2 regions of the Paenibacillus sp. PK1-4R genome follow, and region 2 is predicted to be linked to the other one. Evidence: riboswitches for the same ligand, from Rfam matches in the RefSeq annotation. Region 2 holds a riboswitch; the other holds the start of a gene.
What was found. Region 2 has a riboswitch for ZMP and ZTP ahead of QNO02_RS27520 (TIGR01440 family protein). Riboswitches for the same ligand answer to the same signal wherever they lie in the genome.
Positions count from the first base shown of each region.

Region 1: another riboswitch for ZMP and ZTP. It lies ahead of QNO02_RS08200 (GNAT family N-acetyltransferase); the one in region 2 lies ahead of QNO02_RS27520 (TIGR01440 family protein).

Region 1 covers NZ_CP126535.1:1,874,066-1,881,613, forward strand. Annotated here, with positions in the region: gene QNO02_RS08185 (GNAT family N-acetyltransferase) at 1-373, shown strand, start outside; gene QNO02_RS08190 (YfiT family bacillithiol transferase) at 422-946, shown strand; gene QNO02_RS08195 (GNAT family N-acetyltransferase) at 981-1,496, shown strand; ZMP/ZTP riboswitch at 1,552-1,633, shown strand; gene QNO02_RS08200 (GNAT family N-acetyltransferase) at 1,974-2,447, shown strand; gene QNO02_RS08205 (VOC family protein) at 2,623-3,006, shown strand; gene QNO02_RS08210 (class I SAM-dependent methyltransferase) at 3,224-3,943, shown strand; gene QNO02_RS08215 (SDR family NAD(P)-dependent oxidoreductase) at 3,994-4,758, shown strand; gene QNO02_RS08220 (response regulator transcription factor) at 4,943-5,632, shown strand; gene QNO02_RS08225 (sensor histidine kinase) at 5,629-6,633, shown strand; gene QNO02_RS08230 (ABC transporter ATP-binding protein) at 6,750-7,505, shown strand; gene QNO02_RS08235 (FtsX-like permease family protein) at 7,502-7,548, shown strand, end outside.
Region 2 covers NZ_CP126535.1:6,319,184-6,326,731, forward strand. Annotated here, with positions in the region: gene upp (uracil phosphoribosyltransferase) at 1-61, opposite strand, end outside; gene glyA (serine hydroxymethyltransferase) at 486-1,733, opposite strand; gene QNO02_RS27520 (TIGR01440 family protein) at 1,990-2,583, opposite strand; ZMP/ZTP riboswitch at 2,725-2,806, opposite strand; gene QNO02_RS27525 (low molecular weight protein arginine phosphatase) at 2,903-3,475, opposite strand; gene QNO02_RS27530 (manganese efflux pump MntP) at 3,534-4,094, opposite strand; gene QNO02_RS27535 (L-threonylcarbamoyladenylate synthase) at 4,270-5,508, opposite strand; gene spoIIR (stage II sporulation protein R) at 5,690-6,355, opposite strand; gene QNO02_RS27545 (FtsW/RodA/SpoVE family cell cycle protein) at 7,249-7,548, opposite strand, start outside.

The DNA of each region.
Region 1 (7,548 bases), 2.5 Mb from region 2:
TGATGCTACTCGTTGTATCGTTGAGTATGGAGGACATCCGATTGGATACATTCAGTTCTATGAGCTTGAGGAAGAAGAACGAACGGAGTATGGTTATGGAGATACGGATGATATCATCTATGGAACGGATCAGTTTATTGGTGAGGTAGACTACTGGAATAAAGGCATGGGTACACAATTGATACAATCCATGCTGGCTTATCTGATTAATGAGAAACAAGCCCGTAAAGTGGTTATGGACCCTCAATCCTGGAACTTGCGAGCGATATCCTGTTACGAGAAATGTGGTTTCCAAAAGATTAAGCTGATGGAGAAACATGAGCAGCATGAAGGACAGATGCGAGACTGTTGGCTTATGGAATATGCTCCTTAGATAATGTTAAAAGTTATTTTGAATCATAGAAACAAGGAGGAATAATGAATGGATGAAAGATTTCCGATAGGACCTTTTGTACACACGGGTGAAGTTACTTTGGCACAGCGGGAGAAGTGGATTCAGGACATTGCTGAGTTGCCTGAACGCGCACGTGAAGCGGTAAAGGGACTAAGTGAAGAGCAATTAAGTCTGCCGTATCGAGAAGGTGGATGGATGCTCAAACAGGTCATTCACCACATGGCAGACAGCCATATGAACAGTATGATTCGTTTCAAGTTGGCACTGACAGAGGATACACCAACGATTCGGCCTTATTATGAAGAACGCTGGGCTGAATTGAGTGATTCAAGAGACTTGGATGTTGAATTCTCGCTTCAGATTCTGGATGCCCTCCATCGTCGTTGGGTGTTTCTGTTAAACGCGCTGACAGATGCAGATTATGCCAAACAATTTTATCATCCCTCATCGGAAGAAACGACAAGACTGGATTATAATCTGGGCATGTATGCTTGGCATGGCAAACACCATGTTGCTCACATCACATCGCTTCGGGAGAGACTGGGAATATAGCAAGGAGAAATATCTTTTTAAGGAGGATTCATCATTGAGTGTACATATCAGACTATTAAATGAGAGCGATCCTGTAATCATATCAAAGGCGTTTCAGGAGCAGGGTTGGGGGAGATTCGCTGAGCAGTATCTTCGTTACTTGGCTGAACAACAGAATGGGGAGCGCGTAACCTTGGTAGCCGAGTTAAATGGAGAATTTGCCGGATACGTGAATGTATTGTGGTATTCCAGCTACCCGTCTTTCAGGGAACAAGGCATTCCCGAAATTAACGATTTTAATGTGCTGATGAAGTTCCAGCGCCAAGGTATTGGTTCACGGTTGATGGACCGAGCAGAGGAAGTTATTCTGGAACGAACGGATGTAGCAGGCATTGGTGTAGGTGTGTTTTCCGATTATGGCAAAGCGCAAGTTCTATATGCCCATCGCGGGTACATACCAGACGGTCACGGTGTACACAAACATGATCATTACATTCAGCCGGGTGAAGAAACGATTATGGACGACGATGTTGTACTTTATCTTACGAAGAAGTTAAAAGACGCGCAATAATTTTCATCATATATATACAGTGATGAAAGATGTCATGTATACTAGTTGTTAAATATCTGTTGTGTGTGACTGGCGTAAACGTGGAGTGAACCACGAGGAAGCACATATATTATATGCCGTACGCCTGGGCAAAGTGTTTGATCTTTTGATCAAACACTTTATTTATTATTCAGGGAACGAAAGGACTGGCGGGGGCAGCAGGTTTCCTAAAGGAAAAAGGGCTACTACCAACTCATCTGCTTATGATTTATTGAATCCTTATTGTGCAGAAGTAATTTCAGCGCGTGTAGTGCGTGATGGTAATACGGTAACGGGTGCGGGGGTTACGGCTTCTATTGACCTGGGACTATACTTGGTCGAAATGTTAACGTCTACGGAGATCGTCCTTCAAGTTCAGCAAAAACTAGAGTATCCATATTATGAAGCTGGTAACTTAAAAGATGTCTACATGCACACTAAGAGGTAGGGGATAAAAAGATGACTATTCGCCTTTTTCAAGCGATTGATCAGCCAGCAGTGCTGAAAATGATGACGGATCATGATTTTCAATTTCCTTCGTTTATACGCGATCAGTATCCTACGCGCTGGGATTCATTTTTAAAAATGACGGATGAACGTATCAGTGCTTATTATGTCATGGTTGACGAAGCAGATGTTGTCATAGGTCATGCTGGTTATATCTTTCAGTCTACTGTTAACCGGTATGAAATCGTTGGTGTTGTTACATGCAAATCACACCTTCGACAGGGCGTAGCACGTACACTAATTACAAATATATGTTTAAAAATAGCTGAATTTGGCTGTAGTGATGTCATGCTGTACACACTTGATCATGAAGAAAATGAAGCAGCGCTCGTATTTTATGAACGAATGAATTTTCAAAAAGAAGGTGTCGATATGAATTATTATACCGCGGGGTTTCATAGACTTTCCCTTGTCAAAACCCTATAAGGGAACTTCAAAAAACTTATTGTAGTGGAAGCATAAAAGTGTACTTCAGTTTAAGTTGCATGTACTTGCAGAGAAAGATGATAAAAAAGCTGTCTTGCATGTTATACTCTATTGGAATTTGAGGAATGATAAGCAGGATGTTGAGAGATTAGATGATTAGAGGAGTGAAGGATGCATGTTTAGCAAAGTCGGCCAGATTATGTTGTATGTCAACAATCAGGATGAATCATTGGCATTTTGGACGGAAATTGCGGGGTTCCATATTGTGGATGAAGTAAACCTTGACGAGGGTATGAGATGGATTGAGATTGCGCCTACCCCAAATTCGCAGACGAGCATTATTCTTCATGACAAGGCGTTTGTGGAGCGGATGTCGGCGGGTGTAAATCTGGGCACACCTTCGTTAATGTTCTTCACCGAAAATTTGGATCAATTATATGCCGACTTGTCTAGTAAACATGTAACGGTTGGAGAGATTGTCGAGATGCCGACGGGGCGTGTCTTCAACTTTGCCGATAACGAAGGAAATTACTTTGCTGTACTGGAACGGGCGAAGTAAATTACAACTCAAAACAGCACTATTGCAAGCGATCGACATCCCATGTCGGTCGTTTTTTGTTGGGAAAAAGCTTATGTTTTCGAATATAAAACACAAGAAAAATAGAGAACTACTGGGTAAAAATGTTATAATAGAGTGTGGCTGATTTAATGAAAATAACAAGAATTTGATAGCGGAGAATGAGGAGTGGAACGGAGAATTAAGGAGGAATGTAGTTATGGAAAAGACGATTAAACGTGTACAGGATCTATATGATATGCTCGATGCGGACTTCAGATCTGCCAAGCAATTTTGGGAACCTTTCTATGAGGATCGGAACAGACCAATCCCCTTTTTCCCAAACAAACCGGATGAAAATCTGGTAGCGCATGTGAACACAGGTGTGCTGAATGGCGGCAAGGCACTGGAACTGGGGTGTGGCCCGGGCAGAAATGCGCTGTATCTAACACGCCAAGGATATCAGGTAGATGCTTATGATCTTTCCGAGACAGCGATTGCCTGGGCTAAAGAGAGGGCGGCAGAAGAGCAACTGGACGTGCACTTTGAATGTCGCACTGTGTTCGAATTGTCCCCAGAGCAAGAATATGATCTTGTCTACGACTCGGGTTGTCTGCATCATCTGTTACCACATCAGCGCATTCCCTACATAGAGATGGTCCACAATGCACTCCGGCCTGGAGGATACTTTGGAATGACTTGTTTTGCTCCTGGTTTTGGCGATATTGGTGGACCTGAGATTGTTATGAATGATTGGCAGGTGTATCAAGAGAAGTCGATGCGAGGTGGTCTTGCATTCACGGAGGAGAAGCTTCGCTACATGCTGGAAGATGGCTTTGAATGTGTGGAGTTCCGTGCAATGAAGGCGATGGAGCAGCATGAACCGTGTTTTGGTGTACCTTTTCTGTGGGCCACGTTGTGGAGAAAGAAAGATTCATAAGCTTATATGGGGATATGATCGATTGAAAATAGAGGAGGAGTGGTATCGAAATGGGAACAGAAACAGGAAGAAGACACTTTATCATTACAGGCACATCCAAAGGGATCGGTTTACAACTTGCAGAGTTATTATTGGCTAAGGGAGACTACGTTTACGGTATTTCACGCGGGGGTTCGGATCTGTTGGAATCAGGCGAGGAATGGAGCGGGCGTTACCGCCATGTTCAGTATGACCTTGCCGACCTGAATGGGATCGATGATTTGATTACACGTATATTGGACCAAATACCTTCTCAGGAAGCTGAATTGATTGGACTTATTAATAACGCAGCGATGTTGGAACCTCTAAGACCTATCGATCAGTGCAGTGCGGCAGAGATAAGTCAAAGTCTCAACATCAGCCTCGCAGCGCCAATGATATTAAGTTCATCTTTTATTCAACAAACGAATCACCTGTCCGCCAGACGTAAAATAGTTAATCTCTCATCGGGTTCGGGAAGTTATCCCGCGCCTTCAATGGCAGTGTACTGTACATCCAAGGCAGGCTTGAACATGTTTACCCAATGCGTATCTTTGGAACAAACGGGCCAACAGAGCCCTGTTGAGATTATTGCTTTTGATCCGGGGATGGTTGATACGGAATTACAGGCTGTTGCACGAGGCAAAAGTACAGAGGAGTTCGCCCTTGCAGGTATGTTCAATCAAGTATATGAAGCAGGACAATTAAGATCGCCACGAGACGTAGCGATGCAGTTGATCGAGCGGATGGACGAAAACAGTGATGCAAGCCATGTTATACACACCATTGAGAGCTAATGTGATATATGTATTTCGGATCGTTTTCTTTACGAAGTAAGGATACCTTTTGATATAAGCCCAACTTCCCTGTACACTGATAACAGCGATCGGAGCAATGATTCGTAGTCGTAACGGTGACCCTGTAACAACGGAGTCTAATTACTTATTCAACCTTAGAAGATCAGAAACGTGGTGAAGTCTCTTGTTTAAAATTATGCTCATTGAAGACGATGAATCGTTATTCAGTGAAATCAAGGAACGCTTAACCCAGTGGTCGTATGATGTGTATGGTGTGCAGGATTTTGGAAAGGTATTGCAGGAATACAGCGTAATTCAGCCGCAACTGGTCATTATTGATATTCAGTTACCCCAATATGACGGGTTCCACTGGTGCCGGATAATTCGTTCGCACTCAAATGTGCCGATTATCTTTTTGTCCTCACGGGATCATCCTGCGGATATGGTTATGTCCATGCATTTGGGTGCAGATGATTTTATCCAGAAGCCTTTTCACTTCGATGTATTGATTGCCAAGATTCAAGCGACTTTGCGGAGGGTGTACAACTATAATACAGAGCATATTGAACTTCGAACCTGGCGTGGTGCTGCTATTGAATATGTGAAAAATACGTTGACCTGCGGGGATGAATCTGTTCTGTTAACCAAAAATGAGATGTTCATCCTTAAAGTGCTGGTCGAGCACAAAAATCAGATTGTTACCCGTGAGGACCTCATCCGGAGCTTGTGGGATCACGAGCATTTCGTGAGTGACAACACGCTAACGGTTAACGTTAATCGGTTACGGAAGAAGCTTGAACCCATCGGCTTGGAGCGGTACATTGAAACCAAAGTAGGGCAGGGGTACATGGCAACGGAAGAGGCAGAAGCATGATCGGAAAGTACATACGAGAAAGGGCTAGTTGGTTATGGCTACTGGTAAGCATGCAACTTATTATTTTACTGGTGGCCTACCTGGACTCGTCCATTCCATTCCAATCTGTGGTGTATATCGTAGGACTGAATGTGGTGGTATGTCTTGTTTTTATCTGGGCGAGATACCTGAAAGAGACCCGTTTCTATAAAAAATTGAGCACCTGGGATCATACCTATGATCTGAGAGAACTCGAGATCGCCGAAAGTCCATATGAGCAGATTGTACATGAGGCCGTCAGTTCCCAGACACAGCGGTATCGTAAGGAGTCGTCACATCATTTTATCGCTCTGGAACAGGAGAAGGACGAGATGTTGTCCTGGATTCATGAGGTGAAGACCCCGCTGACTGCGTTGCAACTGATGATCGAGCGCTTGCCAGATGACAAGCTACAGAGCCAAATGACATATGAATGGTTACGAATTCATCAGTTGCTGGATCAGCAGCTTCATCAGAAGCGTATTCCGTTCATGCATAATGATCTGTTCATCGAAGAGACGGAATTTGAACCGGTATTGAATAGTGAGATTCGAGCGCTGAAATCGTGGTGCATATCCAAGGGCATTGGCTTTGATGTGTCTTTAATGGTATCCAGTGTGCTCACAGACAGCAAATGGTTAGGTTTCATCCTCCGGCAGTTGTTAAGCAATGCGGTGAAATATAGCGATTCATCGGACATCCTCATTGAAAGTCGGGAACAGGATGGACACATCATACTCATGATTCAGGATCACGGGCGAGGGATTGAAGCTCAAGATCTGCCGCGTATATTTGATAAAGGATTTACGTCTACCCGAGGCAGAATGGATGGAGCGGCTACCGGGATGGGGCTGTATCTGGTTCGTCAGGTGGTCCAAACCCTTCATATGAAGATTCATGTAGAGTCTTCTCTTGGCGAGGGCACAACCGTCACACTTACTTTTCCGCGAAAAAACGACATGGTGCATCTTGCAGGCGTGTGACAACAATGTCACATGCTTTTTGGTTTTGTTCGGTGAATCACACGATAACACTGCACATTCCGCCTATGATATAGACATGAGCATTTTGCAGAAGATCTAAGAGGAGTGAGTGGGATATGTGGATACTGGAAGCCAAAAAAATTCATAAAGTCTATGGGAATAAACTGAATAAACAGGAAGTGCTGAAGGGGATTGATCTTGGGGTAAGTAAGGGAGAGTTTGTTGGTATTATGGGGCCTTCGGGTTCGGGTAAAACAACGCTGCTTAATGTACTTTCCTCCATTGATCGGGTGAGTCAGGGCACGATTGATATTGAGGGCAAGGAATTCACCGGAATGAAGGAGAAACAGCTGGCTGAGTTCCGCAAACATCATCTGGGCTTTATTTTTCAGGAATACAATCTGCTGGATACCCTTACGGTGAAGGAAAATGTATTATTACCGCTCTCGATTACGAGCATTCCAAAGCAGGAGGCACACCGGAAGTTTGAACAGATCGCGCGTGAACTGGGAATCTACGAATTGAAAGACAAGTATCCATCTGAGATTTCAGGGGGTCAGAAGCAGCGGACTTCGGCAGCACGAGCATTTGTCCACGAGCCGAGTATCATTTTTGCGGATGAGCCGACAGGGGCGCTGGATTCCAAGTCCGCTTCGGATCTGCTCGGCAAGTTAAGTGATATGAACAGCGCACGAAAGGCGACCATTATTATGGTTACCCATGATCCGGTTGCCGCAAGTTATTGCAGCAGAGTGATTTTTATTCGAGACGGTCAGATCTACACCCAGTTGAATAAAGGAGACGAGTCACGGCAATCGTTCTTCAACGATATTATCAAAACCCAGGGCGTATTGGGTGGTGTACAGCAATGAGCTTGAATTATATTATCTTCCGCAATCTCAGGAAAAATCTAAA
Region 2 (7,548 bases):
CGCGTATAAACGTCAGTTTGTGTTGAATCAAAGGGTGATCACATATTACTAATTTTCCCATCTAATTTGTCCCTCCGGTAAGTTCTTCATGTTAAGCATTTCCAAATATACCTAGCCACCATTCATGGGCTCGATAAATCCTGTATATTATATCATCACCAACAACGAATTACACCATCAAAGGGCACCCAATCATTACAGATTACCGAATCCTATAAAAAACAGGACCGGAAAATGATCCATCCGGTCCTGTTTTGCTCATGCTGTTATGTCATTGAGTGGGAAAAATATGAATACAAGTGATGCTCCGCAAACAGATTGCACCTACGATCGCTGTTATCCCCTGATTTTTTTGATTCTCCTATAAAAGGAGAAAATCATGGGATAAAGGCGAGCGCTTCGCTTCTCCGGTTGCATTCTGCCAGCTTCGTCTTTTGTATTCCAATTTATCAAAACTCAAAAGAAAGCAGCATGAGCAAAGTTTTTTAGTATTTAAGATCTGTATAGAGCGGGAATTGGTCTGTCAGTGCAGTCACTTCTGCACGAGCTTCATCCAACTTCGCTGTATCTTTTGGATTTTTCAGTGTTTTGGCAATGATCTTACCGATCGCTACCATAGCTTCTTCGTTCATGCCACGGGAAGTTGCAGCAGGTGTACCAATTCGAATACCACTCGTTACAAACGGGCTTGTAGGGTCGAATGGAATTGCATTTTTGTTCACGGTAATACCGATGGAATCGAGCACATGCTCAGCTTCCTTACCTGTGATGTTTACACTGCGTGTGTCAATCAGCATCAAGTGGTTATCTGTACCACCGGATACGATGTTCAATCCTTCAGCGATCAGTGTTTCAGCCAGAACCTGTGCGTTTTTCACAACGTTCTGTGCATATGTTTTGAACGAAGGCTGCAAAGCTTCTCCAAATGCTACCGCTTTGGAAGCGATCACGTGCATTAGAGGTCCACCTTGGGAACCAGGGAATACGGCTTTATCAATCGCTGCTGCCCACGCTTTGCGGCACAGAATCATACCACCACGAGGTCCACGAAGCGTTTTGTGTGTTGTTGTTGTTACGAAATGCGCATGTGGAACCGGGTTTGGATGCAAACCAGCAGCAACCAGTCCTGCGATGTGAGCCATGTCCACCATGAACAAAGCACCTACATCATTGGCAATGGAAGCCAACTTTTCAAAATCAATGGTACGCGGATATGCACTTGCACCTGCAACGATCAGACGAGGGCGGTGTTTGAAAGCCGCTTTGCGTACTTCATCATAATCAATCAGGAATGTATCTTCCTGTACGCCGTATGCTACAAAGTTGTACAGCAAACCGGATGCGTTAACCGGGCTACCGTGTGTGAGGTGTCCACCATGGGCAAGGTTCATACCAAGTACAGTATCACCAGGTTTCAACGCTGCAAGATAAACTGCCATGTTCGCTTGTGCACCGGAGTGAGGTTGAACATTCACGTGTTCTGCTCCGAACAATTCTTTTGCACGATCACGCGCGATGTCTTCAACGATGTCCACATGCTCACAACCGCCATAGTAACGTTTGCCTGGATATCCTTCAGCGTACTTGTTGGTCAGAACAGATCCCAATGCTTCGATTACTGCTTCACTTACGATGTTCTCGGATGCAATCAGTTCGATGTTGTTCTGTTGACGTTTCAGTTCAAGATTCATCGCTTCCAGTACTGCCGGGTCATTCTTGCGCAATTGTTCCATGATTAAATTCCTCCCAGTTTATAAGTGAATTTATAAAGTGAAACTAATGTTTACACGAAAACGGCGAGTGCAACACCAATCTGAAGAAACGAAGTAGTCGCCAAAAAGCTTTCTTTAGAAAGCTACTCCGGAAGCATAGGCTATCACCGGATTTCCCCTTCAAATAGGGAATAAAAAAATCTGGGGATAACAGCGATCGGAAGATGGTGATGCAATCAAAGTCAGGAGTGTAACCCAATTAGTCTCGCTTTATATGTTAGTCACAAAATGTCGAATCTGGTTGTTCTTCCATACGATACACCGCGCGTTCGCCGCCAATCAACTTCGGACGAGTCAACGCTGTGGTCACACGTGCATCTCCAACATAGCGGAGCGCTGTACGATAGGGTACGGCTACATGCCGGAGATGCATCCCAATCATCGTCTCCCCAATGTCCAGTCCCGCATGGGCCTGCACATGTTCAGCCAGGCATGGATCGGTCAGCGAACGATATGCTGCGGATGCCATTGAACCTCCGGCCTTGGGCACGGGTACTGCACCAACCTCGGTCAATCCAAGACGAGTAAGCACAGAACGTTCCATTACCAGCGCACGGTTCAGATGCTCACAACATTGGAATACCGTATCAAAACCGAATTCCTCCTGCACCTCGCGTATACCCGCAAGAAGCTGCTGTGCCACTTCAATGGCACCACTCGTACCAATCCGAGCGCCTGCGACTTCACTTGTGCTTGTACCGATCACAACGATCTGTCCAGGCCCAAGCTGTCCAGCAAGCGCCAGTTCATGCAGAATAGACGCGGTCTGTTCCTGCAATCCGGGTTGTTCCGAATCTAACTCTATAGTCATCCTATCATCGCCTCCCGATAAAATCATGCCCGCTGTCTCTTGGCTGTCCTTCGTATTCTTGCACGGCATCTCAGGTACTATTATAGCGAATAATCAGATGAAAGACGAAAAAAAGAGCAGTCTGCGGGTAACGCAGAATTGCTCTTTTGCCCAGGCGACCGGCCGTTTGTTCCGGTGCTCCATCGTGGTTATGCCCACTTCGTCGCCAGTTACACCGGATCCCTGTTTTCCCCTTCATCATAAAACAACCCGCGTCTAAAATCAACGGTTAATTTACATCACATGTCCTATTTCTATAACCTGCCCCGCAGGATCAGAATTATCCCAGCTTATCCAAAAGCCGGTCCAATGCAGTCCGAATCTCAGCTGCAGCTATATTGTAATCATCACGACTTCCCCCAAATGGATCGGAGATGTCGAAACTTGGGATTCGTTGTCTAATCTCAATGGCTCGTTCACGCTCCGATGCCAGGATCTCTTGCCCAAGGGCACGTTTCATCTCCAGCGTTGCAAACAGGCTGTCCAACTCCTGAACATCACTTAATACCTGTTCATCATCCTCCACATATTCTTTCAATGTATAGGTTTTGTGGACTGAATCGGGAAATACCTGCATGACATGTTGCTTATGACTCCGTGTTAATGTTAGAACCAGATCGGCCCAACCTACCAGGTTAGAGCTAAGTTGTGTGGAATGAGGTGGACCTTCAACGTTATGATCTCTCAACACTGCTTCCGCATGACGGGAGATCGGCATACCCGACGTTGCTGCCACACCTGCAGAGCGAACCTCTACCTGAATGCCACGCTCTGATGCCAGTTTTCGCAAAAGCCCCTCTGCCATGGGGCTGCGGCACGTATTTCCTGTACATACGAATAAAATATGTTTCATTGTGTTAGCCTCCCCATTTTACATATGATGCAAATGATATGATATCTCAAGTTTTATTCTAAAATATAAACAAAAGTCCAAACGCAAGCAAGATTGCGCCACCAATAGCTTCGCCGTAATCCCCTAGATTCTGGCTCACCCGACGGCCTAATAGCAGACCCATCACCGACATCACCCCGCCACAAACGCCGAAAGCAAGTACGGTTAAGATCAGATCACTGCTAAACATCCCTAAGGAAACGCCAACGGAGAACGAATCCACACTTACGCTGAGGGAGAACAAAACAACGCCGAGCAGGGAACGGTGGTCCACCAGCTTTGTATCGCCTTCACGGAATGCATTCAGAATCATATGAGCACCCAGCAAAACAAGCAATCCACCTGCCGCATACGTGGTAATGTCGCCGAGCAGGGAGCTGACGTATTTGCCCATATACATGCCGATGAGCGGCATGATGATATGAAATAGCGCTGTTACAATACTGATTCGCAATACATCCCGCAGCCGAATGCCCTTCATGCCAATTCCGATTCCGAGTGAGAACGCATCGAGGCCAAGCGCAACAGCCATGATCAAAATGGTTACCAACTGCCCTACATGGGCAGACACATCCCACATCCCCATACCCCCAAGTCACGTAAAGGTTCTTGTACACGATATGCGGACAAGGACCTAAACATGACCGATGAAAGGCAAACGGCGACGGATCTATGGTTGGATGCTGGCTTTATAGAATCTTGATTTTGTTTTGGAAAAAGAGTGATTACTCTCCTGACTGTATGATCAGGAGAGATTAAAAGGATTGCTGGTTGCCAACTTGTATGAGTTGGTTACCCGCAGCCTTGAGCAGCCGATTCATAACGGCTGCTCCCAGCCCTTCGCGTGAGCAGGCTTCAGCCACAATATATGTGGCGCCTTGCTCATCGCAGCTGCGCAGCGCGGCGTATAGCCGGCGCGCTGCTTCTTCCAGCTCGCTGGCGTCGCCCAGCGAGAACACGGCATCGGCGCGGTACTGCTCCGCGTGCTCGGCGAACGCCAGCACGGCGGTGCGCTCTCCGCGCTGCGCCGCCTCTGTGAGGGCGGCGCTGATCCAGGCCGCCACCGCTGCGGGCGGCCCTTCTACCACGCACAGCGCCCCTGCGGGTGCGTAGTGCGTGTACTTCATGCCCGGCGAGCGCGGCGCCGGGCTGCCCACGCCATCGGCCCCCTCCGCGAGTAGCGCGGGGTCCGTGGCGACACGGGCGGCAACGGCGGACAGTTGTTCCGCCGTAATGCCGCCAGGGCGCAGGATGGTGACGGTACCGTCGTCACCGACCTGCACAACCGTGGACTCGACGCCCACCCCGGTGGGGCCGCCGTCCACGATGCCGCCGATGCGGCCATACAGATCCTCGCGCACATGAGACGCGAGTGTCGGGCTTGGCCGCCCGGAGCGATTGGCGCTTGGCGCAGCCACAGGGCACGCCGCCGCCGCGATCAACTGCAAGGCCACCGGATGGTCCGGCATGCGCACGGCCACCGTGTCCAAACCGGCGGTGACACGTGGGGACACCGCCCCCGGCCTAACCGGCAGCACCAGCGTCAGTGGTCCCGGCCAGAAGGCCGCCATCAGCGCTTCCGCCGTTTCGTTCACTTCCGTGACCAGCGCATCCAACTGGTCACGGTGCGCGATATGCACAATCAGTGGATTGTCGGAAGGTCGGCCTTTGGCGACAAATACAGCCTCCACGGCTGCTGTGCTACGCGCATTAGCACCCAGGCCATAGACCGTCTCGGTCGGAAAGGCCACCGTCTGACCTTGACGAATGCAGGCTGCGGCAGCCTGCAAGTCGGCGAGCGCCTGTTGATCGGCGCTCCCCTTTTTCATACCCAACAATTCAATATTACCCATTCCATGATCATTCTCCGCGGCCAACAAAACACGTACATCCCATATCTCGGTGACCAGCTCTCCCGGAGTTTTCATCTCGCGATCTTCTCTAATATTCCTCAACTCAGAGGTGTGTTGCACAGGTTCGTTTTCTCTGCTCATATATCATCATTCCTAAGTTTCAAGTAGGTTAGTTCATATCCATATTCAATATAAGTAATTATAACATACCTGTCCCAACTCGGATGCCCTTCAAACTTCGCCCGGAAATTCACCACTAATTCATATTAAGAGGGCAGCTCCCTGAATCGAAGTCGCCCTCTGTTATAATATAAATACGTTGTTATGCGAACAATCCAGTTACCCAACTCCACAGTTTCACAGCCATATCCCACAGAAAGAATCTTGCTTCCGGTGCCGGTGTATCTCCCTGCACAGATGCCTCGGCATCTCCTGGTTCAGCCGCTGCGGCCGATACCGTTGAAGGTTTCGCCAGTGCATCCCCGGTCCCTGCATCAATGAAGCACAACGGCGGGAACAACACACACCACCAGTTCTGACCTTTTCCTTCGCCCAGCGTAATCCGAACCGCTTCATAGTCTCCGGCAGGATAGACGGTACCACCATATAGCTTGGTCGGGAACGGAACCGAACCCAGCTCCACCTGATATGTGTAATGCAAACCACGACTGGCCAACTCTTCTCCTACTCTATTCTCAATCTCGGACAAATGCTCACGAATAACCTTGCGCGCTTCATCCAGACTTTGCGGATTCTCCAGTTCGGCTACCCACTCGCCCATCTGAGCAACGACAGCATCCCGAATCTCACGTTTCACCAATTGATCTCCCGGTGCATCCGAGTTTGCTAGAATACGCAAGCGAATGGATTGTTCCGGAATTGCTGTGGCCGCCACAGCTGCATCCGTTTTCTGACCTTCCCACATCATGATAATCATCATAAGACATACAATAATAAGTCCAATTTGCTTTACAATTCTTCTGCTCATTCCGTTCTCCCCCTCGGCTCTCTGATCACGCTACCTGCAACTCTCTCATGTCTATCAGTATGCCCGGGAGAACCGGAAGTAAACCTAGCATTTGCAATAAATCTACTAGAGTTTGTTCAAAAGTCTGCTTTTATTACGAAGGATGCCTAGCTGCATCATCAACGTTGAATATGAAATTCAGACGAAATAAGCGGGAGGCTTACGAAGGTTGTTTCCGAAGGAAATATTTTGGTTGCTCACGTAGTTTATCCTACGTTCCACTACTCCACTTCTAGCTTCATCACATCTTCTCGGTCCTGAAAACCCAACTTTTTGAGCACGTACTACTAGAATGTGTGTTTAAACCAGGCAAGTTATACGATGACAAATGTCAGCGTCCAAAAAGCCTTGAAGACTGTACTGGCTGACCCTAGGCGAATGACCAGTCGATGTTCCAAGGAACCGAGGACGTCTTATTTGGCCTTCAGGTCTTCTTTTGAAATTGTAAGGAACATGAGGCACGTTATTTCCCATAATCATCTGATCAACACGTTACAAAAGGCTGTATCTGCTGATATAACATGTCTCAGATTCCTTAGTTTTCTCCGTGCACTTCAAATCTCTGAATAAGATGCGTCAGGTTCGTTAGCTCCCAACACCACCTAACAACTGGCACCTGAAACTCCAACCATGCCCATATACGCTCCTCCAGAATCTTTCGGTTCGCCTCAGCCTACAGCAGGCTCGAAGACACCTATGCATTGCTTCTCTCATCTCTCATTCAAACTTTCTCACCCATCATGTTAAAAAGGCTGATCTGCACCTGGTTACAGGGCAAATCAACCTCTTTATTCCTACAACGATCACGTTATACGTCTCACCGCTTTACTTTTCACTATACCGACTCAACAGTTTTACACAGCACTTTTCTCTTTCTTGAGCATATTCCATAAACGTTCCGACCATCGGGGTTGCTGCTCCCCCATCAGAAGTTCATCCTCCTCTTCTTGTCCATACAACTTAATACTCATGACTACACCGATACAAGCCATATTAATGAGCAAGGAGGTGCCGCCGTAACTGATGAAAGGTAACGTAATGCCTGTGAGCGGCATCAATCCGAGGAACGCCCCTACGTTCTCAAACACCTGATACAACAACATTCCGATAATACCTACAATGATGACGGGTCCCGCGCGATCTCTGCAAGTCAG